DNA from 4 places in the Shewanella sp. POL2 genome. Region 2 is predicted to be linked to each of the others. Evidence: predicted binding sites of a transcription regulator. Region 2 holds the regulator's gene; each other region holds the start of a gene.

Evidence for each region. The regulator sigma-54, encoded in region 2, starts transcription at its own class of promoters, with help from an activator protein. The targets are predictions, from matches to a motif close to GTTGGCACGNNNNTNGNNT.
Region 1: a site for sigma-54 is predicted at 2,794-2,812, ahead of SHEWPOL2_RS02480 (BON domain-containing protein). Genes of this name have one in related genera too.
Region 3: a site for sigma-54 is predicted at 1,533-1,551, ahead of SHEWPOL2_RS09975 (superinfection exclusion B family protein). Genes of this name have one in related genera too.
Region 4: a site for sigma-54 is predicted at 3,489-3,507, ahead of flgF (flagellar basal-body rod protein FlgF). Genes of this name have one in related genera too.

Annotation. Positions count from the first base shown of each region.
Region 1 covers NZ_AKZL01000006.1:3,856-9,075, reverse strand. The annotation lists gene SHEWPOL2_RS02500 (YgjV family protein) at 1-213, shown strand, start outside; gene SHEWPOL2_RS02495 (hypothetical protein) at 229-471, opposite strand; gene SHEWPOL2_RS02490 (hypothetical protein) at 734-1,543, shown strand; gene SHEWPOL2_RS02485 (DUF3224 domain-containing protein) at 1,667-2,077, shown strand; gene SHEWPOL2_RS02480 (BON domain-containing protein) at 2,211-2,759, opposite strand; gene SHEWPOL2_RS02475 (hypothetical protein) at 3,031-3,495, opposite strand; gene SHEWPOL2_RS02470 (sigma-54 dependent transcriptional regulator) at 3,749-5,122, shown strand.
Region 2 covers NZ_AKZL01000133.1:1,648-6,867, forward strand. The annotation lists gene lptC (LPS export ABC transporter periplasmic protein LptC) at 1-553, shown strand, start outside; gene lptA (lipopolysaccharide transport periplasmic protein LptA) at 540-1,091, shown strand; gene lptB (LPS export ABC transporter ATP-binding protein) at 1,088-1,819, shown strand; gene SHEWPOL2_RS20870 (RNA polymerase factor sigma-54) at 1,926-3,401, shown strand; gene hpf (ribosome hibernation promoting factor) at 3,430-3,717, shown strand; gene ptsN (PTS IIA-like nitrogen regulatory protein PtsN) at 3,720-4,163, shown strand; gene rapZ (RNase adapter RapZ) at 4,160-5,014, shown strand; gene SHEWPOL2_RS20890 (HPr family phosphocarrier protein) at 5,001-5,220, shown strand, end outside.
Region 3 covers NZ_AKZL01000030.1:8,293-13,512, reverse strand. The annotation lists gene SHEWPOL2_RS09980 (ATP-binding protein) at 1-1,423, opposite strand, end outside; gene SHEWPOL2_RS09975 (superinfection exclusion B family protein) at 1,593-2,204, shown strand; gene SHEWPOL2_RS09970 (DUF3149 domain-containing protein) at 2,325-2,456, opposite strand; gene SHEWPOL2_RS09965 (bacteriohemerythrin) at 2,763-4,352, shown strand; tRNA gene SHEWPOL2_RS09960 (tRNA-Leu) at 4,542-4,628, shown strand; gene modC (molybdenum ABC transporter ATP-binding protein ModC) at 4,701-5,220, opposite strand, start outside.
Region 4 covers NZ_AKZL01000001.1:62,594-67,813, forward strand. The annotation lists gene flgJ (flagellar assembly peptidoglycan hydrolase FlgJ) at 1-103, opposite strand, end outside; gene SHEWPOL2_RS00300 (flagellar basal body P-ring protein FlgI) at 121-1,212, opposite strand; gene flgH (flagellar basal body L-ring protein FlgH) at 1,224-1,898, opposite strand; partial or broken gene flgG (flagellar basal-body rod protein FlgG) at 1,911-2,698, opposite strand; gene flgF (flagellar basal-body rod protein FlgF) at 2,709-3,452, opposite strand; partial or broken gene flgE (flagellar hook protein FlgE) at 3,624-4,986, opposite strand; gene flgD (flagellar hook assembly protein FlgD) at 5,056-5,220, opposite strand, start outside.

The DNA of each region.
Region 1 (5,220 bases), on a different contig from region 2:
AGTTGTATCGGTACACTATTTCAAACCCGTGCGGCATTTTGTCAACGTGATAAAGACTTGCGGCTACTGATGATAGTCGGCACCAGTTTTTGGTTAGTCCACAATATCTTAGTAGGCTCGCCAGTGGCGGTCTTAATGGAAATGTTGTTTATTGGCAGCAATTTAGTGGGATATTATCGCCATTATTTTCGCGAGAAATTAACCCCATGGTAATGCGAAAGCTGTCGATTAAATCCCCGTCACGGCTTCCATATCGAGTTCGATATCAGTACACCCCTTAGGGCAGAAAATGCCTGCGGCTTGCTCGGCTTTGGCGGTCTCGGGCAAGATGACTTTGAGGGTTTGATTGCAGCTTGGACATTGCACTGGTTTGCCCTTAAAGACGCGCTTAATTAAGTTTTTTTGTTCATTAAACGAGTGTGCCGTGGTTTGGTTTAACACGGCAAATGGGCTAGTAGAGGCATTGGTCATTGGCAATTAAATCCTTAATACTCGATCGTTGTTCAAGACTGCTGGTGTCGTTTAAGCCAAGGAATTATAGCCCGATTGCGAACATTAATGAAAAGGCTGAATCATATATATGCCAGCATGGGTTCACTTGCTGAACTTGTGCTGACTAAAGCAAAAATATGCGATTTTGGCCTTGTAGAAAGAGCGATTTTTTGATGCTATCAGCAAGGCTGGTTTTGCCATCAGCGCAAATGATACAGCACTTAGGCTATTGGGGGAGAAAATGAGTATGTTTGTTAAAGTCACCATCGCGGCGACAGTCCTAGTGCTGAGTATTCTTGCCGTGGGAGTTTATCGCTTTAACATGACCAATGATGATATTTACATGGTCATGGAAGATGGCCAAGTATTGCAATACGATGAGGCCATGGCGCAGGCTGATGCTAAGGCAAAAGCCCAAGAAGCCAAATTATTAAGCAGTGAAGATGCGCTTGAATCTGTGGTACCCAGTGAAGTCAAGCCCGTTGCTAATGCCTCGGAAGTGATGCTTAAGCTGTTTAGTTTAAATACCGCTAATAAATTTGAAGTGAGCTTACCGGACAGCCACAAAGCCGTAGTGTTAACCCACTTTATTAACGTTAAACAAACGGAGTTTGCTATTGGGGACTATCAGGATGGCGAGGCTAAAGGCCGAGTGTTATTAGATTATTTACGAGTTACTCCGCTTAATTTTGACCCCGCTTTAGAGCCTGATACCCAAAGTGATGCGCCATTACAGGATGATCCACAGCAGCAAACCATGCCCTTTGTGGCGCCTTTTATTGTGACTAACCAAGGTTCAGGTGTGTTCTGGTATCTCGGCTTGTTTAGCCTAGATTATGGCCAAAATCGTGTGCAGCACTTAGGCAGTGTATTTATTGGCGATCGTATTGAGGTCGATAATATTGAACCTGTTTATCCCTTTGAATCCCCATTTAAAGTAGCTGTTACTTACCGTGAGAGGGCGGCTGAACAACCCATGACAACACCGCCAACTGTAATGAAAACCCTTAAAATCGGTGTCAGTGAATCAGAAATCAAAGCGCTGCATTAGGTTTAGAGCGGGGCTTATGCTAAGTTAATTTTACCTCAGCTGCGGCTGAGGTATTTATTTCATCTAGCGGCCGGAAAACGAAGGTTTTGGCATAAAACATAAAATTAAAACAAGGAGCGTGTTATGGAAATGACCAAAGTCACAGGCAAATTTGATGTTAAGCTCAATCCCGAGAATGCCTATGCCACAGGTGTGGGCGGTGTGAATTTGGGCAGAATGACTTTAGATAAAACCTTTTATGGTGAGCTAGAGGCCCGCAGCCAAGGCGAAATGCTCAGTGCCATGACCGCGGTAAAAGGCTCTGCTGGTTATGTGGCGATTGAACAAGTCGTGGGTAAACTGTGCGGCAGACAGGGCAGTTTTGTGCTGCAACATTTTGGCATTATGACCGATGGGCAAAACCGCTTACACCTTGAGGTCGTTCCCCATTCTGGCGCGGGTGAACTCACAGGGCTATATGGCACTATGGCGATAAGCATTGAAAACGGTCAACATTTTTATGAATTTAGCTTCTGCCTTGAACTGGAAGCCTAAGGCATGATTAACATAACATCGCGCCGATAAAACAAAACCAGCCGAAGCTGGTTTTGTGGTTTTTGCCCGAGTGACTAATACCAACAGCTGAGTTATAAAGGGTTGAATTAGCAAGGGCGGAATGTCAGGACCATTATGAGGTTTTGACTTTGATCTTATCGACGACTTTTTTCACATCATCGGTATTTTTGGCAATGGTCAGTGCTAATTGACGCTCGGCATCGCTGGCCACTTCACCCTGTAAGGTCACTACGCCATCGGCAACATCTACATTAATTTGGGTGCCCGAAACGTCGGTCGAGAACAATAGGCGGGTTTTCACCACAGTTGCGACCTTAGAGTCGGTTAAGGTCTTCACTACCTCACTGGTGCTCTCGTTTTCATTCATCACGGTTAATTTGTTTTCAACCCCTTTTACCCCATCCAAGCTTTTGATCAGCTCCGCTGCGAGCGCCTTATCGACACTGCTTTCCACTTTACCGGTTAAGGTCACATGGCCGTTTTTCACGTCGGTCATAATGTCAAAGGAGTTGAGGTTAGTATTAAGCAACAAAGTCGTTTCGGCCTTGCCATCGAGCCAAGCATCTTTGGCATCGTCTTTCCAATCCTGTGCGGCGGTCACATTTAAGCTGATAGAACCGACAAGTAAGGTGGTTAAGGCTAAAGTTGTCGTGTTTTTCATAATGATATCCTCCGTTGTTATCTCGAAGGGACTAAAGCGTGAATCGTGCCAATATTTTTATCTTATTGATTTTAAATTGGTTATATTTGTTTCCGGCTCGTTTCGACTGTTAAATCAAAAAGCAAGCTCGGCGCTTTTTACCGACAAAATGTAAATATTACCGAGGGTGATAAAGCGATTGGGCTTAAGCAAGATAGGCGTTAAGAATCGCCAGATCGCAGGCAACAAAAACGCGGCTCAGTTGGCCGCGTTATTGGCTGGCATTGCTGCCTTACTGGGCTTGGCAGCGCAGGTGTAAGGTATCTAAATGGATTTGTAGCCAGGCAATATCCTCGGCCAATTGGCTGATTAACCTCGGGTGATTGGCCTTTTTAATTAACTGTTTGAGGTGGTTAAGGCGCTGACGCTCAAGCTCACAGAGTACGACGAGGGCATCGGCGAGTTGTTGTTTAATAAGTAAAGCATCGACATCGGCATAGGGCCGAGTCTGCGACGGCGGCACCGAGTGCGGGCCTATGTACTGTAATGATTGGGCGAGCAGTTGCCTAAATCGCGCCAGCATCCCTTGGTATGTGTTGATTTGGGCAATAAAAATGCGTTTTAGGCTGTAGTCATCGACAGTGGTATTGGCCCGAGTATAAAAATCCACACCGGTTTGCGTCAGCTCGATTAACTCATTAACCAGCTTAATATCGGCGCTCAGCTCGGTCTGATGTTGCGCAACATTAGACGTCATAACGACCTCCTGTGGTAGTTTGGGCAGCTCCGCCGACACGGATTGCCCACATTTTCATGGAAATATCAGTTTCATTCAGCTTCTATGCATATTTCGTTCACTTTTTAATGATAAGTTAATGGTTTGATTTAACTGATGATATTTATCCATTGTCGCCAGTAGGCCGACTATTGTCGGCAACTCTTACCGTTAAGATTGTTAAAGTTTCACAGCTGGCATACAGTGATTCCTTATTCACAGGGAGTGGCACAAGATGATCCGACCAACGCTTTTCTATCATCTACAGGACGTCGAAACCGAGCAGGCATTAGTGAAGCTCGAAGGCGCACAGACCTACAACAAGCTACGCAGTAGCGATGATTTATCTTGGATTAGTCAGCTGGAGGCCAATCGTATCGATGTGGCGATCATTGAGCTGCCCCGTCTTAGCCGTGAAGATTACTTAGCCTTACTCGAGTCCAGCGCCATTGCGGATGTGGAGTTTATTTTTCTCTCCGATGGCCTGCCGAATCCTCACCTCGATACACTATTGTCCAAATACGCGGGCTACCATTTCCGTAAGCCCATCGATATGTCCTTGCTGTGCGAAACCTTAGCCGATTTTGCCCAGCATCTGGTTGCTAATACCTCGACGCGCATTCGTCCCTATGCTAGCGAGTTAGACCAATATGGTTTGCTGGTGGGCTCCTCGTTACCTATGCACCGTTTGTATCGCACTATCCGCCGCGTGTCGGCCGCCGAGAGCAATGTGTTGATTATCGGTGAGAGTGGCGCGGGTAAAGAACTGGTCGCCAATACCATTCACTTAGCCAGCCCGCGGGTGAATAAGCCCTATATTGCGATTAACTGTGGCGCCTTGAGCCCAGAATTGGTCGATAGTGAACTCTTCGGCCATATTAAAGGCGCCTTCACCGGCGCGACTCGCGATCACCAAGGGGTATTTGAGCAGGCCGAAGGCGGCACCTTATTCCTCGATGAAGTCACCGAAATGCCGATTGAGCATCAAGTGAAGTTACTCAGAGTGCTTGAAAATAGCGAATATCGTCCCGTCGGTAGCCCTAAGGTGCTCAAGGCCAATGTGCGCATTGTGGCGGCGACAAACCGCGATCCTTTAGTGGCGATTGAGCAAGGACAACTGCGGGAAGATTTGTACTTTCGCTTAGCGCATTTCCCTATTCAAGTGCCGCCATTGCGGGAGCGCGCGGAAGATATAGTCGGACTTGCGAAGCATTTTCTGGCCTATCGCAATGCGGCGGAAAAACAGAGCAAAGTGTTCTCGCACTCAAGTTTAGAGGCGATTGCGGCCCACGCTTGGCCGGGGAATGTGCGCGAGTTAAAGCATGCTATTGAGCGCGCTTATATTCTGGCGGACCATGAGATTACCCCTGAGCATTTACAGCTGACGCCCAGTGCGGAAAAAGAGACGGCTGCGGAGGAAAATGTGGTGATCCCCCAAGGTATGCGCCTTGAGGAGCTAGAAAAAATCGCCATTTACCAAGCGCTTGAAACGAGTCAGGGCAACAAAACCGACACTGCCGAGCAACTGGGGATCAGTGTAAAAACCCTCTACAACAAGCTCAGCAAGTACGAGCAACAAGTCGAAGCGGGTGAGCCGACGGCGGAATAGTGCTGATTATCAAATTAATATTGAAACAAAACCGATTTTTACACTATTTTTTTTGTAAATAATAACTCCTATTCTACAGCCCTTAAACAGAAAAGCGG
Region 2 (5,220 bases):
TGTGACCCTCGCCATTATTGCTTTTTTTGGTACTGCACTCGTGCTGTATTGGCAGGTCCAACAAAAACGCGGTGGCGATACCGATAGCAGCCTGAACGATACAGACAGACCCGACTACATTATCGAAGATCTGCGTAGCATCGAGTTTAACGAGCAAGGACAAGTCAATAGTCGCGTCACGGCAAAGCACATGGAACACTATGAGCTTAAAAACCAAACCGACTTTATTCAGCCTGTCTATCTTGTGTATCCCGACCAAGGTAAAGCAAAATGGCAGATCAGAGCCGATCAAGGTCGACTCAACAAAGATACTGGCAAGGTTGTATTAGAAAATAATGTTATTATCGATGCCATCAGCCCTGGTGAACCGATACAAACCTTGTCCACCAGTTTTTTAGAACTCGATCTCAACACAATGATAATGACCTCTGACCGCATCATTTACGTCACAGGGAAAGATTTTAATATTCAAGGGCAAGGCCTTTATGCCGACCTTAACGCGCAGGAAGTGCAATTGACCAGTCAGGTAGTAGGAACCTATGAAGCAAAATAACATATTACTTGCCAGCCTAATGCTAATGATAAGCATGAATGCCTTCGCCAAGATCGGTGACTTACAGCAAGAAGTGAAAATTAAAGCCGTCAGTCAAACTGCGGACATTAAAAACAATCAGATCATTTTCTTCGGTCCCGTTGAAGTTGTTCAAGGCTCAATTAAAATCCATGCGGATCAACTCCGTGCATTTTCTGTCGAAGGCGAAAATAGTAAAGTCTTACTGGCTACTGGAAATCCGGCAACCTACAGCCAAATCCTGGATGATGGCCGCCCAGCATCTGCTAGCGCCAAAGAGATTCGCTATGAAATGGCCACTCGGACGTTGACCCTAACTGGTACAGCGACCCTAGACCAAGCGGGTAGTCAAGTTACAGGCAATTTAATTCGTTACGATATTATTCAGCAAAAACTGATCGCCGAAAGTAGCGGCAATGGTGATGATCGCGTAATTACCATTATTCAACCTGATAATTATCAGGAAGAACTCAAAAATACACCAACAGATAAACCTGTGAAAAAACAGGATTCTAAATGACCCAAATCACCTTAAAAGCACAGAATCTCGCCAAGAGTTATAAGAGTCGTCAGGTTGTCAAAGATGTCAGCCTGACGGTCAAAACGGGTCAAGTCGTCGGCCTACTCGGCCCTAACGGCGCGGGCAAAACCACCACCTTTTACATGGTCGTGGGCTTAGTTAAAAGCGATAAAGGCCATATCTTTATCGACGATGATGATTTAACCGCCGATCCTATGCATCTGCGTGCCCGCAAAGGTATTGGTTACCTACCACAGGAAGCGAGTATCTTTCGTAAATTAACCGTACACGACAACATCATGGCGGTACTGCAAACCCGTAAAGAGCTCAATAGTGACCAGCGCGAAGAAGCACTAGAGCAACTGCTAGAAGAGTTCCATATCACCCATATTCGTGACAGCCAAGGCATGTCCTTATCGGGCGGTGAACGTCGCCGCGTCGAAATTGCCCGCGCCTTAGCGGCCAACCCCAAGTTTATTCTGCTTGATGAGCCCTTTGCGGGCGTTGATCCGATCTCCGTTATCGATATCAAGAAAATTATCGAGCAGCTTAAGAGCCGAGGCCTTGGAGTACTTATCACTGACCACAATGTGCGCGAGACCTTAGACGTCTGTGAACATGCTTACATTGTGAGTCACGGTAATCTTATTGCCGAGGGCACACCCGCAGAGATCTTAGACAATCAGCAAGTTAGGGCTGTGTACTTAGGTGAACAATTCAGGCTATAGTTACTAAAACAAAGCTAATAAGCCTTGAATTTGAGAGCGCTAGGCTCCATCCATATGATATCAAGCGACCTAAACTCACAATAATAACCTAGGGATCAGCGGTAACATGAAAGCGTCACTCCAGCTCAAACTGGGTCAACAGTTAACCATGACGCCACAACTTCAGCAGGCCATTCGCCTGCTGCAACTGTCGTCATTGGAACTGCAACAAGAAATCCAGCAAGCCTTAGACTCTAATCCTCTTCTCGAGCTGGAAGAGGAGCAATTTGACGCGCCTAGCGAACGTAAGCAAGATATCGCCGATACCGACTTTAGCGAAACGACTGCCCAGCCACAGGAACAAGATAACTCCACCGTGGACATTGCCGAGTCGCTGACCAAAGAATCTCTGCCCGAAGAGTTACCCATGGATACCACTTGGGATGAAGTCTTTACCGCATCGCCAAACTCAGGTTCTGGCGCCAGCCGTGAAGATGACATGCCCTTCCAAGGGGAAACTAGCGAGGGGTTGTACGAACATTTAGAATGGCAAAAAAACCTCACACCCTTCTCTGAAACCGATTTAGCCATTGCCACCGCGATTATTGATGCCATTGACGATCAAGGTTATCTCACTCAAAGCACTGAAGATATCCTCGAAGCCATGGGCAATCCCGAGATTGAACTCGACGAAGTTGAAGCCGTGCTCAAGCGTATTCAACATTTCGACCCCGTTGGTGTCGCGGCAAGGGATTTAAGCGAATGTTTACTGATCCAGCTATCTCATTTTTCGCCTGATACCCCTCACATCGAAAACGCCCGCATGCTGATCAAAGATCATTTAGATCTGATCGCCGCTCGCGACTTTAGGCTGTTAATGCGTAAGACCAAACTGAAAGAAGACGAGTTAAGGGACAGTATTGCGCTGATCCAAACCTTAAATCCTCGCCCCGGTTTACTCATCACCCCTGTCGATGAAGAATATGTGATCCCCGATGTATCGGTGTCGAAGAAAAACGGCCGTTGGGTGGTCGAATTAAACCCTGACTGCATGCCAAAAATCAACGTAAATCAGCAATATGCAGCAATGGCCCGAAGTTCAAAAAATCAAGCTGATAGCCAATTTATTCGTGGCCATCTGCAAGAGGCTAAATGGTTTATCAAAAGCCTTGAAAGCCGCAACGAAACACTGCTCAAGGTGGCAAACTGCATAGTGCAATACCAACAGGGTTTCTTCGAATATGGCGAAGAAGCCATGAAACCTATGGTCCTTAACGATATCGCCGAAGCGGTAGAAATGCATGAGTCCACCATTTCACGGGTGACGACTCAAAAATACATGCATACCCCAAAAGGACTTTTTGAACTAAAATATTTCTTCTCAAGCCACGTCGGGACGGATGATGGCGGTGAGTGCTCATCCACAGCAATCAGAGCTTTCATTAAGAAACTGGTTGCAGCGGAAAACCAGAAAAAACCATTAAGCGACAGCAAGATGGCTCAACTTCTGGCAGAACAGGGAATTAACGTTGCGCGCAGAACCATTGCGAAGTACCGAGAAGCGATGCTTATTCCCCCTTCCAATCAGCGTAAAAGCTTATAGCCTATTGTGAGTATCGGAGGACGTTTCTATGCAAATAAACCTAAGTGGACACCATATCGAGATTACTGAATCGTTACGGGCATATGTTGAGGAAAAGTTTTCAAAACTTGAACGTCATTTCGAACAGATCAATAATGTGCACGTTGTGCTCAATGTTGAGAAAATGCAACAGATTGCCGAAGCGAGAATCAACCTCACCGGTGGTGAAGTCTTCGCGACTTCAGAGCATGCAGATATGTATGCTGCCATAGACGTCCTGATTGATAAACTTGATCGTCAGGTTATTAAACACAAAGAGAAGTTAACAAAACACTAGCAATGGAACTTCGTACCATACTGCGGCCGGAGTGCACAACCTGCGCCACTCCGGGCAGTAAGAAAAAGGTACTGGAACTCATCAGCGACTTAGCCGCTGCCCAGTACCCCACCCTCTCATCTCAAGAGATCTTCGAAAGCCTCGTGGCGCGCGAAAAGATGGGTAGCACAGGTATAGGTAACGGTATCGCCATTCCACATGGTCGATTAACCGATATAACACAACCCATAGCGATATTGATAAAATGTGAGGAGCCGATAGCCTTTGATGCTATCGATAAACAACCCGTCGATATTTTATTTGCACTACTCGTGCCTGCCGACCAATGTCAGCAGCACCTAAGTACCTTGTCATGCATGGCTGAAAAGCTCAGTGACAAGCAAATATTAAAACAATTGCGCAAGACGCATGATGAAACGGAACTCTATCAGGTAATCATTGGATGAAACTGGTCATAGTGTCAGGGCGTTCAGGCTCAGGCAAATCGGTCGCACTTAGAGTGCTTGAAGATCTCGGCTACTATTGTGTCGATAATTTGCCTTTGCCGTTGATTGGTAGTTTGCTTGAACAGCTCAAAGGCAGTAACGATCTCGTTGCTATCAGTGTTGACGTGCGCAATTTACCAGAGCAAGACAAAGTCCTGGTTAAACAGCTTGCCAGCCTGCCTACGGGCACTGAACTCACCAGCTTCTTCTTAAACTCCAGCGATAAAGTGTTGCTCAAACGCTACAGTGAAACGCGGCGCTTACATCCCTTATCGAAGAGCCGAGTGTCACTGCAAGAAGCCATCAAGCTTGAAGGCAAATTGCTCGAGCCGCTGTCACAGCAGATGGATCACTATATAGATACCTCGAATCTGAATATCTATGAACTCAGCGACCAAGTGCGGCAAATACTCCTTGGCAGTGTCGATAAGGAACTGGTGATCAACTTCGAGTCCTTCGGTTTTAAGCATGGTATGCCGACCGAAGCTGACTTTATGTTTGATGTGCGCTTTTTGCCAAATCCCCATTGGGAACCGGAGCTTAGACCTCTCACCGGTTTAGATGAACCCGTAGCGGAGTTTTTAAATCGTCAGCCACTGGTGAATAAGTTCATCTGGCAAATCGAGAATTTGCTCGAAACCTGGTTGCCCCATTTAGAGCGCAATAATCGTAGCTATCTCACGATTGCGATTGGTTGCACAGGTGGCCAACACCGCTCAGTCTATGTAGCTGAGCAACTAGCTAAACGTTTTAGTAATGGCAAACATAAAGTCAATGCGCGCCATCGAGAGTTGAGCCATGCCAAAACTTGAGCGCCAAGTCACCATCTGCAATAAACTCGGCTTACATGCCCGCGCCGCCACAAAGCTCGTGGTGCTTGCTTCTGAGTTTGATGCCAGCATTACGCTGATCCAAGGTGAAAAACAGGCCTCTGCCGCCAGTGTATTGGGTTTACTCATGCTCGAGACGGGCATGGGTAAAACCATCACCCTCATCGCCGAAGGCCCGGATGCCGAGC
Region 3 (5,220 bases), on a different contig from region 2:
GTTCAGCGACTTCGGGGGGGATTGCGACGCCATTATTTTGGATGCTGATATTCACAAAACCCTGCTCAATACTGGCGGAGATTTGTATCTGATTATCTTCTCGGTCTTGAAATGCATGGGTATAAGCGTTGGACAATATATTACTGACGATTTGGTTTAATAGACTCACATTAGTTTGAATATTTAAGTTGGGATCGACTTGTAGGTCGGTTTTTGCGTTGAGTTTAGGATGCATTATCAAGCTAGATGCTAAAATCTCTTTAAGCTGCCTTTGCAGATTGATGCACTGATGCTCTTCGTGGCTGCGGTCGATAGCAATAGTCTTGAATTTTTGAATTAGGCTGCTGGCTTTGGTGATATTACGAACTATAAGCTCACAGCTTTGTTGATACTCGTCCAAAATCGCATTGATTTCGTCGAGTGTCGCGTGCTCACTATGGATAAGCTCTATGAGTTCTTCTATATGGTTTAATTGCGCGCTGGCCGCCGTTAAGCAAATACCAATGGGGGTATTAATTTCGTGCGCCACACCAGACACTAATCCTCCTAAGGCGGCCATTTTTTCCTGTTCAACTAACACCTGTTGTGCGCGCTTTAGAGCGGCTAAGGATTGCTCTAACTCTTGGGTTCGCTCTTTAACTTGTCTTGCTAGTTCTTCCTTATAACTACGTTCGAGTTTCAGTAAACGCTCTCTATCTTCTAATGCTGTTTGTAACTCTGCTTTAGAACTTTTCAGTGCTTCAAATGAGTTGCGAAGTTGCCCTTGCATGCTGTTAATCGCATCAGCAACTTGTTTAAACTCATCGATTTTCTCCTTACGTTCAAATTGAAGGGGTTCGAAGTCCGCGTCTAAGTTAATCCGTTTGCAGTATTTACTGAGTTTATCGAGATGTTTAGTGATGTTGTACCAAACTAAAAATAGAATAAATCCAGCGACTAAGAAGGTTTTTATGCCATTGGAGAGTAAAATAAGGATGGCTTTATCGTAAAGGCGGTCATAAATAGCATCCATGTCTACTTGTACTTCTAAAGTACCAACGTTGATATTGTCGGTCGGTGATTTATACACCAGAGGAAAGATTTTATTTAAAGTATGAGTTGGTTTTGGGGTTCCTCCGTTCCACGACTGGCCACTATCATCTTTGATTGAAATGTAGTTAATATCAGGTAGTTGGATGAGACCATTTAGTTGGGTGTTAATCAGTCTTTCATCTATTACCCAAATACTTGCGGCTAATACATCCAGGTTAGCTTTCTCGATATTAGAAAATACCCGATCAATCCGACTAACATCGCCACGATAATCGCTAATGAGTTGGTAGGCTGTCGTCATTAGTGTGATTAAGGAGCTGAATAGCACAATTGACAAGGTGAGGTGCCTACCAATCGGGCTTTTTATAAATTGACTGAAGAATGTCAGCATCTTAAATAATCTTTATCTGATAGCAAGTTGAATGCTTATAAGCATAGACTCAAGCTTAAAAAATTTCGCATGTTATCCCAGTGAAAAATCCCTCAATATTGAACAAAGCAATGGCATCAAACTTGCTTGGTCTTGGCTAAGTTCAATTTTTTGTCACTGGGATAACACTATGATTAAACTCAAATTCGATTCAGTGAAGTTGTTTAGCCCTAAGAAGGTAATGTTTCGGGTTATGCTGTGGCTAATGGTGAGTTGTGCGGTTTTATTGGCGATGCCGTCAAATATTCTTACTTTGCTGGCACTGGATAAGTTTGTACCCGAGCACGCACATTTTGTCGGGCTTGGACTTATTATCTCGATCGCGTATTTTTTAACTCAGTTATTGAACTTGGGATTAGATGAGTCGATTCGTCATTTAAGTGATAAGCGCATCACCGAGACCATTGAAGCAAAAGTTAATTTGCTGGATCGTGCAGAGCGAGCATTATTACGAGAATTCTTTTTGCAAGGAGCCACTATTTTGACATTGCCGCAAAACGAACCCGCGGTCAAAAGTTTGCTCAGTGCTTGTATCCTCGAATGTTTAGGTAATGAACGTCATTACGCAATCCAAGGGCCCACAGCAGACTATAAAATTTCAATGAAAGCACGTATCTACTTAAATCGGGGCGTTTTACGTTTACCTGCAGGGGAACCAAGTGAAGAAGAAATGCAACATCTGATTAAAGCGCGCCCGCAGTTTCTCAATGGCTTAGTACAAAACCGTAAACACGCAGCTTAAGTGTAGCGTTGGCTCTAACTCGAAATTACAGGCATAAAAAATGGGGGTTAATGGAACCCCCATAACAACGTGCAATTTTTACAAGCTACAATGAACAGAATAACAATTTGGAAGCAAAAACTACGATTGTTGCGCTGACTTCACGATAAACATCCAAGTGATATAAGAAATTATCCCTATAGTGCTAAAGATAACGATCATTGAAAGTAAACCAATTGGGTTACCGAACATTAAATCTAACCAAAATGCCATGATTGAAATCCTCTTTCTTGTGAAGTCATCCATACACTAGCGCTCTTACTGTCAGCAAATACTGATCCTGATCAATAAAAAATCGACGTCCTAAAACAATCTTGTAACCAAAGATTAACCCTGTGATCTACCTCAAATTTAGCGGGTGATGAAATTTTATCAAACTCAATCTTTTGGGCTTTGTTTCTTACTTCATTCGGGACTAGTCTTAAGAGTAGTAACTATTAAGTGATACCAAGAACAAGGTATTTGCTAATCCGTTTTAGCATTGATTGAAGTTAGACTGCATTTTTGAAGGAGCCAAAAATGGCTAGCACCACTGTTAAAAGGGGCACTATGGGATATGGTATTATTTTCGCTCCCATGGTCTTACTTTTATATCCCCTTTATTGTTTGCTTAGTAGCGCGCATTGGGTTGCAACCTTATGTTTAATTGCACTTGCCCTTATTCTATTTTTTAACATTAACAAACTTATCCGTAATCTGAGGCACCTCGAGCGTGCGGCTCATCACTTGGGTGACGGTGATTTGAGTTACCAGCTTGATGAGAAAGATGCGGGAGTGTTTCACACTGTCGTTCACAGCATCAATCGCATGGGTGAAGATGTGAGTCGTACTATTCTATCTCTAGTTGATACCAGCGAATGGATGAAGAAGGTCGCCACCGACATCAAGACGATTAGTGAGCAGGCAAAACAAGGCGTTCTGGAGCAAGAACGTCAAACCGAGCTTGCGGCAACGGCCATGACCCAGATGGTTTCAACCGTACAAGAAGTGTCACACAATGCGGCTAATACCGCGCAAGCCGCTGATATTGCGCAGACTTCAGCTAAGCATGGTGATGAAGTCATGGGCGCTATTGTCAATAAAATCAGCGATATGACGTCGCAAATTCACCAAACAAAAGCAGTGATTGAACACCTTGCCGCCGATACGAATAGCATTAGCAGCATTATTGAGACTATCTCGCAAGTAGCCGAACAAACCAACTTATTGGCTCTTAATGCGGCGATTGAGAGTGCTCGAGCGGGTGAGCATGGCCGTGGATTTGCGGTTGTTGCCGATGAAGTCCGTAATTTGGCAAAACGTACCTCAGAGGCGACCGCTGAAATTCAACAGCAGATAACCGCATTACAAAAGGGCGCTCAACAAGGGGTTGAAGTGATGTTAAAAAACGTCACTATCGCCGACGAAACCGCCTTGATGGTAGAGAAAGCGCATCAATCTTTGGGTGAAATTGTCACTCACGTTGAAAGCATTACGGATATGTCTCATCAAATTGCCACTGCATCGGAAGAGCAGCATGCCGTTGCAGAGGAAATTAACAAAAATATCAACGCGATGACTGAATTAGCGTTGAAAAATGCACATCATACTAATCTAACCAATCTATCTAGTCTTAAGGTTTATAATATGTCTCAGGAGATTGGTTCACTGCTACATCGTTTCCATGTGGATAAGCAGCTATTTACCTCTAATCAAGCCCAAAGCCAACTATTTGTAAAATGGGGGCCAGAACTTGATATCGGTATGCCGGAGATTAACCGCCAGCATCAACGCTTAGTCTCTCTTGTTAACGAATTGCACCGTACCTTAAGCGAAGCCTATGGCCTCGAAGCGATTAAACGGATTGTTCAAGGACTTGTGGATTACACCGCGAATCATTTTTCCTATGAAGAAGAGTTGTTTGCTCGTTTTGGATACCCACAAACTATTGCCCATAAGGAGAAACATGCGCAGCTTGTTGGTCAAGTGCTTGATTTTCAAAAGCGGGTTGGTAGAGGTGAAGATGTGGCTGACGAGTTAATGGTATTCTTAAAATCTTGGTTGGTTAACCATATTCAAAAAAGTGACAAGGAATATACGCAGTTTTTACTTTCCCATGGCGCTGAGTAGATTAAGATGCTGTTTTAAGAGTCATCGAGCTGTATCCAAGGTAAAATTAATAGACGCCGGATTTTTGAGCGGTTAAAACTAATTTGCCAACAAGGTCTTTAAAAGGGCTTGCCATTGTCTTTGGCAAAGGTATAATTCCCACCACTTAGAGCCAGCTAGTTGTTTTTATTAGCTCTAAGTATTGATAATGCCAGAGTGGTGAAATCGGTAGACACAGCGGATTCAAAATCCGCCGCCCTTAAAAGCGTGACGGTTCGAGTCCGTCCTCTGGTACCATCCCTTTCAAAGGGACTCAAACCGACCTAGAGTCGGTTTTTTTGTGTCTTAAATTTGCTCCAAACATGCAACTTAGTGGGACTCGGCAATATCCATTTGTGTCATAGTCACGCCTTTGATTTGGGCATAGATAGCCTTTCCTGGAGCGAGTTGTAACTCGTCACAAGCCCATGGGGTGATGTTGGCCCACAGTTCTTCTTTGCCTAGTGCAATTTTTAGCTGAATTTGCTCGCCATTATCGCTGGGGTAGAGCTCTTTTATGTTTCCTCTTAGTAAGTTACGAATACTCGAGCCTTTAGGTTCTTCAGTGCAAACCGAAACATGGTTCGCTTGAATGCGTACCTTTAACTGTTTATGGGTGGGGGGCAATTGGCCGCTGACCCAGAGCTGATTGCCGTCATCCATCAACAGTCTGGTCATTGGATAATCAGGATGTCTGTCGGCGATTCTGGCGCTCAGCAGCGAACTTAATTCCTGCAATGGTACCCAGGGGCGCATTTGTTCACTATTCCATACCTGTGTTAGCGGTCCTTGGGCGATCATTTTTCCTTGATGTAACACCAACATATGGTCGGCAAGTTGTAGGATTTCA
Region 4 (5,220 bases), on a different contig from region 2:
CAACTTGTTTTAAAGTGCCCTTCTCATCCTTCTGTGCCTGGGCGCGAAGTGAATCTAGCCCGCCCAGGTCAAGAAAATGTGATGAACTTGAAAGCTTTTCCATAATTTTCCCGACAGAAATTAGATGATGATAAGCTCACCATGCAAAGCACCTGCCACTTTTAATGCTTCTAGGATAGCAAGTACATCTGAAGGTGCTGCACCCACTAAGTTGACGGCTCTGACCAACTCATCCAGAGTGGTTCCCGGGCTAAACATAAACATGCGGCGATCACTTTCATTGACACCTATAGTGGTGTTGGCAGTCACTACGGTTTCACCATTAGCCAATGCATTAGGTTGAGAGACTTGTGTCGCTTCAGCAATTGTCACGGTTAAACCACCATGGGTTACTGCAGCAGGCAATAATTTAACGTGTTGACCCACTACTATGGTTCCAGTTCGAGAATTAACAATCACCTTGGCCGACTCTTCTGCAGGAATAACATCCAGATTTTCTAGGGTTGCAAGGAAGGATACGCGTTGTGAGACATCTCGTGGAGCACTCACTTGAACTGATGTTGCATCCAATGGGCGTGCCATATCAGGGCCGAGCAGATCATTAATCGCATCGGCCATACGCTGCGCGGTCGAAAAATCCGAGCGACGTAAGTTAAACGTCAAATAATCGCCAGTAGAAAACGGCGTAGCCACACTGCGTTCAACAATTGCGCCGTTAGGAATACGGCCAACCGTTGGCGTGTTTTGAATCACTTTCGAACCATCCAAACCATCGGCACTAAAACCACTTACCACTAAGCTGCCTTGGGCAATCGCATATACATTGCCATCAACCCCTTTGAGGAAGGTTTGCAGTAACGTCCCACCACGTAAGCTTTTTGCTTCACCTAGGCTTGAAACGGTCACATCCAATTCTTGGCCTGGTTTAATAAACGCTGGCATATCGGCATGCACAGCAACCACGGCCACGTTTTTGATTTTGGGTCTAAAATTTTCAGGCAAATTGATGCCGAAATTTTTAAGCATGGTGGTGAATGTTTGCTCTGTGTAATTGGTTTTCTCACCCGTACCAGGCAACCCCACGACTAAGCCATAACCAATTAACTGGTTATTTCGTACCCCTTGCACATTAGCAATATCTTTAATGCGTTCTGCCTGGCTTGGCATCGAAAACGCCAACATAACAACGGCCAAAATGAGTTTATATTTCATGATATGACTCCTTAGAAGGGCCACCAATCGCTCATAAAGAACTGGCTTAACCAGCCCACTTTTTGCGCTTCGGCGAAAGTACCAGTACCGCTATATTGAATACGCGCATTGGCCATACGGGTTGAATCAATGGTGTTATCTGGCTTGATATCCTGCGAGCGCACAATACCGGTCACGCGGATAAACTCATCACCATTGTTGATTGAAATCCACTTTTCACCGCGCACAACTAAGTTACCGTTATTGAGCACTTGCATAATATTGGCGGAGATACTGCCATCTAAGCTATTGCTTTGATCTGCATCGGATTCACGCTTAGTATTCATGCTGTCTTTGTAGCGTAAATCGAGGGGAATACCGCCTAAAGACACATTGCTCCCGCCGGCATAAATGGGATCGAGTGTCATATCAGAACCTTTTTTGATCTGATTACCGGCACTCTTTTTCGCCTGAGTCGCTTCTTTCAACACGATAGTGATAATGTCACCGACTTTATGGGCACGAATATCCGAGTAAAGACTCGCCGCTTGGCTATCTTGGTAAATCGACCCCGTTGCAGCAATTTTAGTCGGTGGTGCTTCGGGATAAACTGGGGCATAGAAGGGATCATCCGCAATCGGCTTCTTTGGAGTTGAACTACATGCCGCCAGCAAGAGCGTACTAGCCAATAGTAGATATCTAGCCATGATCATGTGCCTCTATAGATTCTGATTCACATAAGCCAGCATCTGATCGACCGCCGAAATCACTTTGGAGTTCATCTCGTAGATCCGCTGACTTTCAATGAGGTTAACTAGCTCTTCGGTCACGTTCACGTTAGAGGTTTCTAACGCACCTTGACGAATCGCTCCCATACCATCAAGTGATGCAGTGCCTTGAATAGGCGTACCACTCGCACCAGTTTCGGTGTATAGGTTTTGTCCCATAGGATCTAAACCCGACGGGTTAATAAAGTCGGTCATACTGAGCTGCCCAACGACCTGGTTTTCCGCCGCACCTGGTGTTTTACCGAAACTTCCCCTTCAGCAGAGACCGTAATACTGGTTGCATCCTCAGGAATAGTGATCGCAGGTTGCAACACATAACCCGAACCCGGCGTGACAATTTGCCCTGTATCATCTAAGGTAAATTGACCATTACGGGTATAAGCCGTAGTCCCATCGGGGAGCTGCACTTCGAAAAATCCTGGGCCTTCAATCATCAAATCGAGCGAGTTATCCGTGGTCAGCATATTGCCTTGGGTAAACATTTTTTGGGTGGCTACCACCTTGGTACCCGCACCAATGTTCAAACCGTTTGGCAACTTAGTGTTAGAGGCGCTGATCCCACCCGCTTGGTTAACAGTTTGATAAAGTAAGTCCTCAAATACCGCGCGGCTTTTTTTATAGCCCACAGTGCTGGCGTTAGCGACGTTGTTTGAAATCACCGCAATATCGGTTTGCTGTGCGTCTAAGCCAGTTTTACTAATCCATAACGCTGGATGCATAATTTATCTCCTAACTAATCCGCATTAATGAGGATGAAGCGCGGTCATTTTCTTCCGCGGTTTTCATCATCTTCACTTGCAATTCAAATTGTCGCTGTAGGTCGATTAAGGACACCATCTCATCCACGGGGTTGACGTTACTGCCCTCTACAGCACCACTTTCAACAAATACACTAGGATCGGCAGGCGCCGGATCACCGGATACCAAACGGAACAACCCATCCTCGCCGCGCATCATTTGTGCATTGCCAGGGTTTACTAACTTTAATCTTCCTACCTCTTCGACGACTTCTGTCGTCGCACCTTGAGGACGAACAGAGATAATCCCATCCTGTGAAATAGTGACCTTTTCAATTGGCAGCGGTAACACAATCGGTCCGGCATCACCCATCACGGGATTACCACGGTCGTTATGCAATAAACCTGTTGAGTCAAAACTGAGACTGCCAGAACGGGTATAAGCTTCACTACCATCCTGTGCTTGCACGGCAAACCAACCGTCACCTTTAATGGCAACGTCAAGATCGCGTCCAGTAGATTTAATCGGGCCCGAACGAAAATTGGCGGAGGGGGTTTCAACCATGGCAAAGACCCTTGTCGGCAATCCTTCACCAAAGGCTTGCATCGATCTGGCTTGCGCCATATCCGACTTAAATCCATCGGTATTTGCGTTGGCTAAGTTGTTGGCACGCAACGCCAACTCATTCATATTTTGCTTAGCGCCGCTCATGGAGATATAAAGGAATTTGTCCACAGACTGCTCCGTCAAAGTTTCAACCTGACAATAGCAAAGCAAGCATCATGCCAATAAAATAAGCAGCTAGTTAACTGATAAATTAGGAGATTTTAATAAACGAATGAATGCACAACAGAAAGAGGCTAAGTGTTGCCGCTTGCGGCAACACTTAGCAGAGGCAAGATTAACTTAACGAATTTGCAGAACAGTTTGTTGCAGAGTGTTATTCACTTCCAGCGTACGTGAGTTGGCTTGGAAGTTACGTTGTGCCGAAATCAAATCCACCAGCTCAGTCGTCAAGTCAATGTTAGATTGCTCTAACGCTGAAGAACTGAGACTACCAAACGTACCACTGTTAGGCTCACCAGCCAGCGCAGGACCTGACGATAAACTGGCTTTCCACGAGGTATTACCCACTTGTGTCAAACCTTGCTCGTTTGCAAAGCGAACTAAAGCAACGCGGGCTAATGGCACTGTTGAACCATTGGAATAACTGGCAGTGATCAAACCATCTTCACCAATTTCGACATTGGTTAAACGCCCTACTGTGGTACCGTCCTGTGACAATTCAGTGGCGGCAAAAGGAGCTGAATATTGGGTTGGTGCATTAAATTTAATAGTCACGGCTTGAGTGCCATCAGCACCAGGGCCTAACACACCAGCGCCGCCAACCCCTAGCGCTTCGGTGGCAACGACTGCCGGATCACTCCCAGTATACACACCGACAGAATTAAACTTCAGAACCGATCCCTTCCAGCCGCCAGCCGTTTGAGCTGTGCCAGAGGCATCGGGAGTGCCATCACCATTGGTGTCAGTCTGATATGTACCAGCAGGGCCAGAAATATCAACTTGTTTACCATCAATGGCATAGTATGCAACCCAGTTGTTTTCACCATTATATGAGCCATTATTTGGCTTGACGAAATAGGTCGTCATGATATGTGGCTCACCCAGAGAGTCATAAATCGTCATGGATGTCACACTGTTATAGGTTTTGGAGTCTAAGGGATCAAAAGCAGCAGGATCGAGTGAACCTTCTTTTGCATTTAAATTCATCTGCAAAGTCACGTTTTCAGTTTGAACAGGGCTACCTGCAGTATCAGGAATTTGTACTGGCTTAGCTGTCGTTAAACTGACAGAGGTAGAGTTACCATCTTTATCTACTGGAAAGGTCTGCAAAAAATTCCCTGCTGAGTCAACCATATAATTATTTTTGTCGACTTTGAAAGCACCTGCCCGAGTAAACTGATGATCCAAGGTACCTATCTCGGACGCAGTTACAAAAAAGCCAACCGCCTTTAATCGCTAAATCTAACGAGTTATTCGTCAGTTGCAAACTACCTTGGTGGAATTGCTGCGCCACTTGGCTCGTAGCCACACCGCCACCCACAGCGGTTTTTGAGTTTGAGAAAATTGAATTAGCGTAAACATCCGCAAATTCAGCACGCGACTCTTTAAAGCCAATGGTGTTAGCATTCGCGATATTGTTCGCAGTAGTATTCAAATCTTTCTGCGCAGCAGAAATGCCACTCAATGCAATGTTAAACGACATAATTCACCTCTACATTTGCTCAATTCAATGATGGACAAGTGTGATGTCCATTTACAATCTTGATAACGATTAAACTTCACTAATCGCAAGTACATCCGACAGTTTAAAGGCCATTCCACCCTTGAGATTTAAAATGGCGCCAGTCGCTGCAGTACCTAAAGAAACACTGGTCACATGCGCATAGGTCGATACAGCTAACGCTTGTGATTTATCATTCACCAAACCCGATGCTTT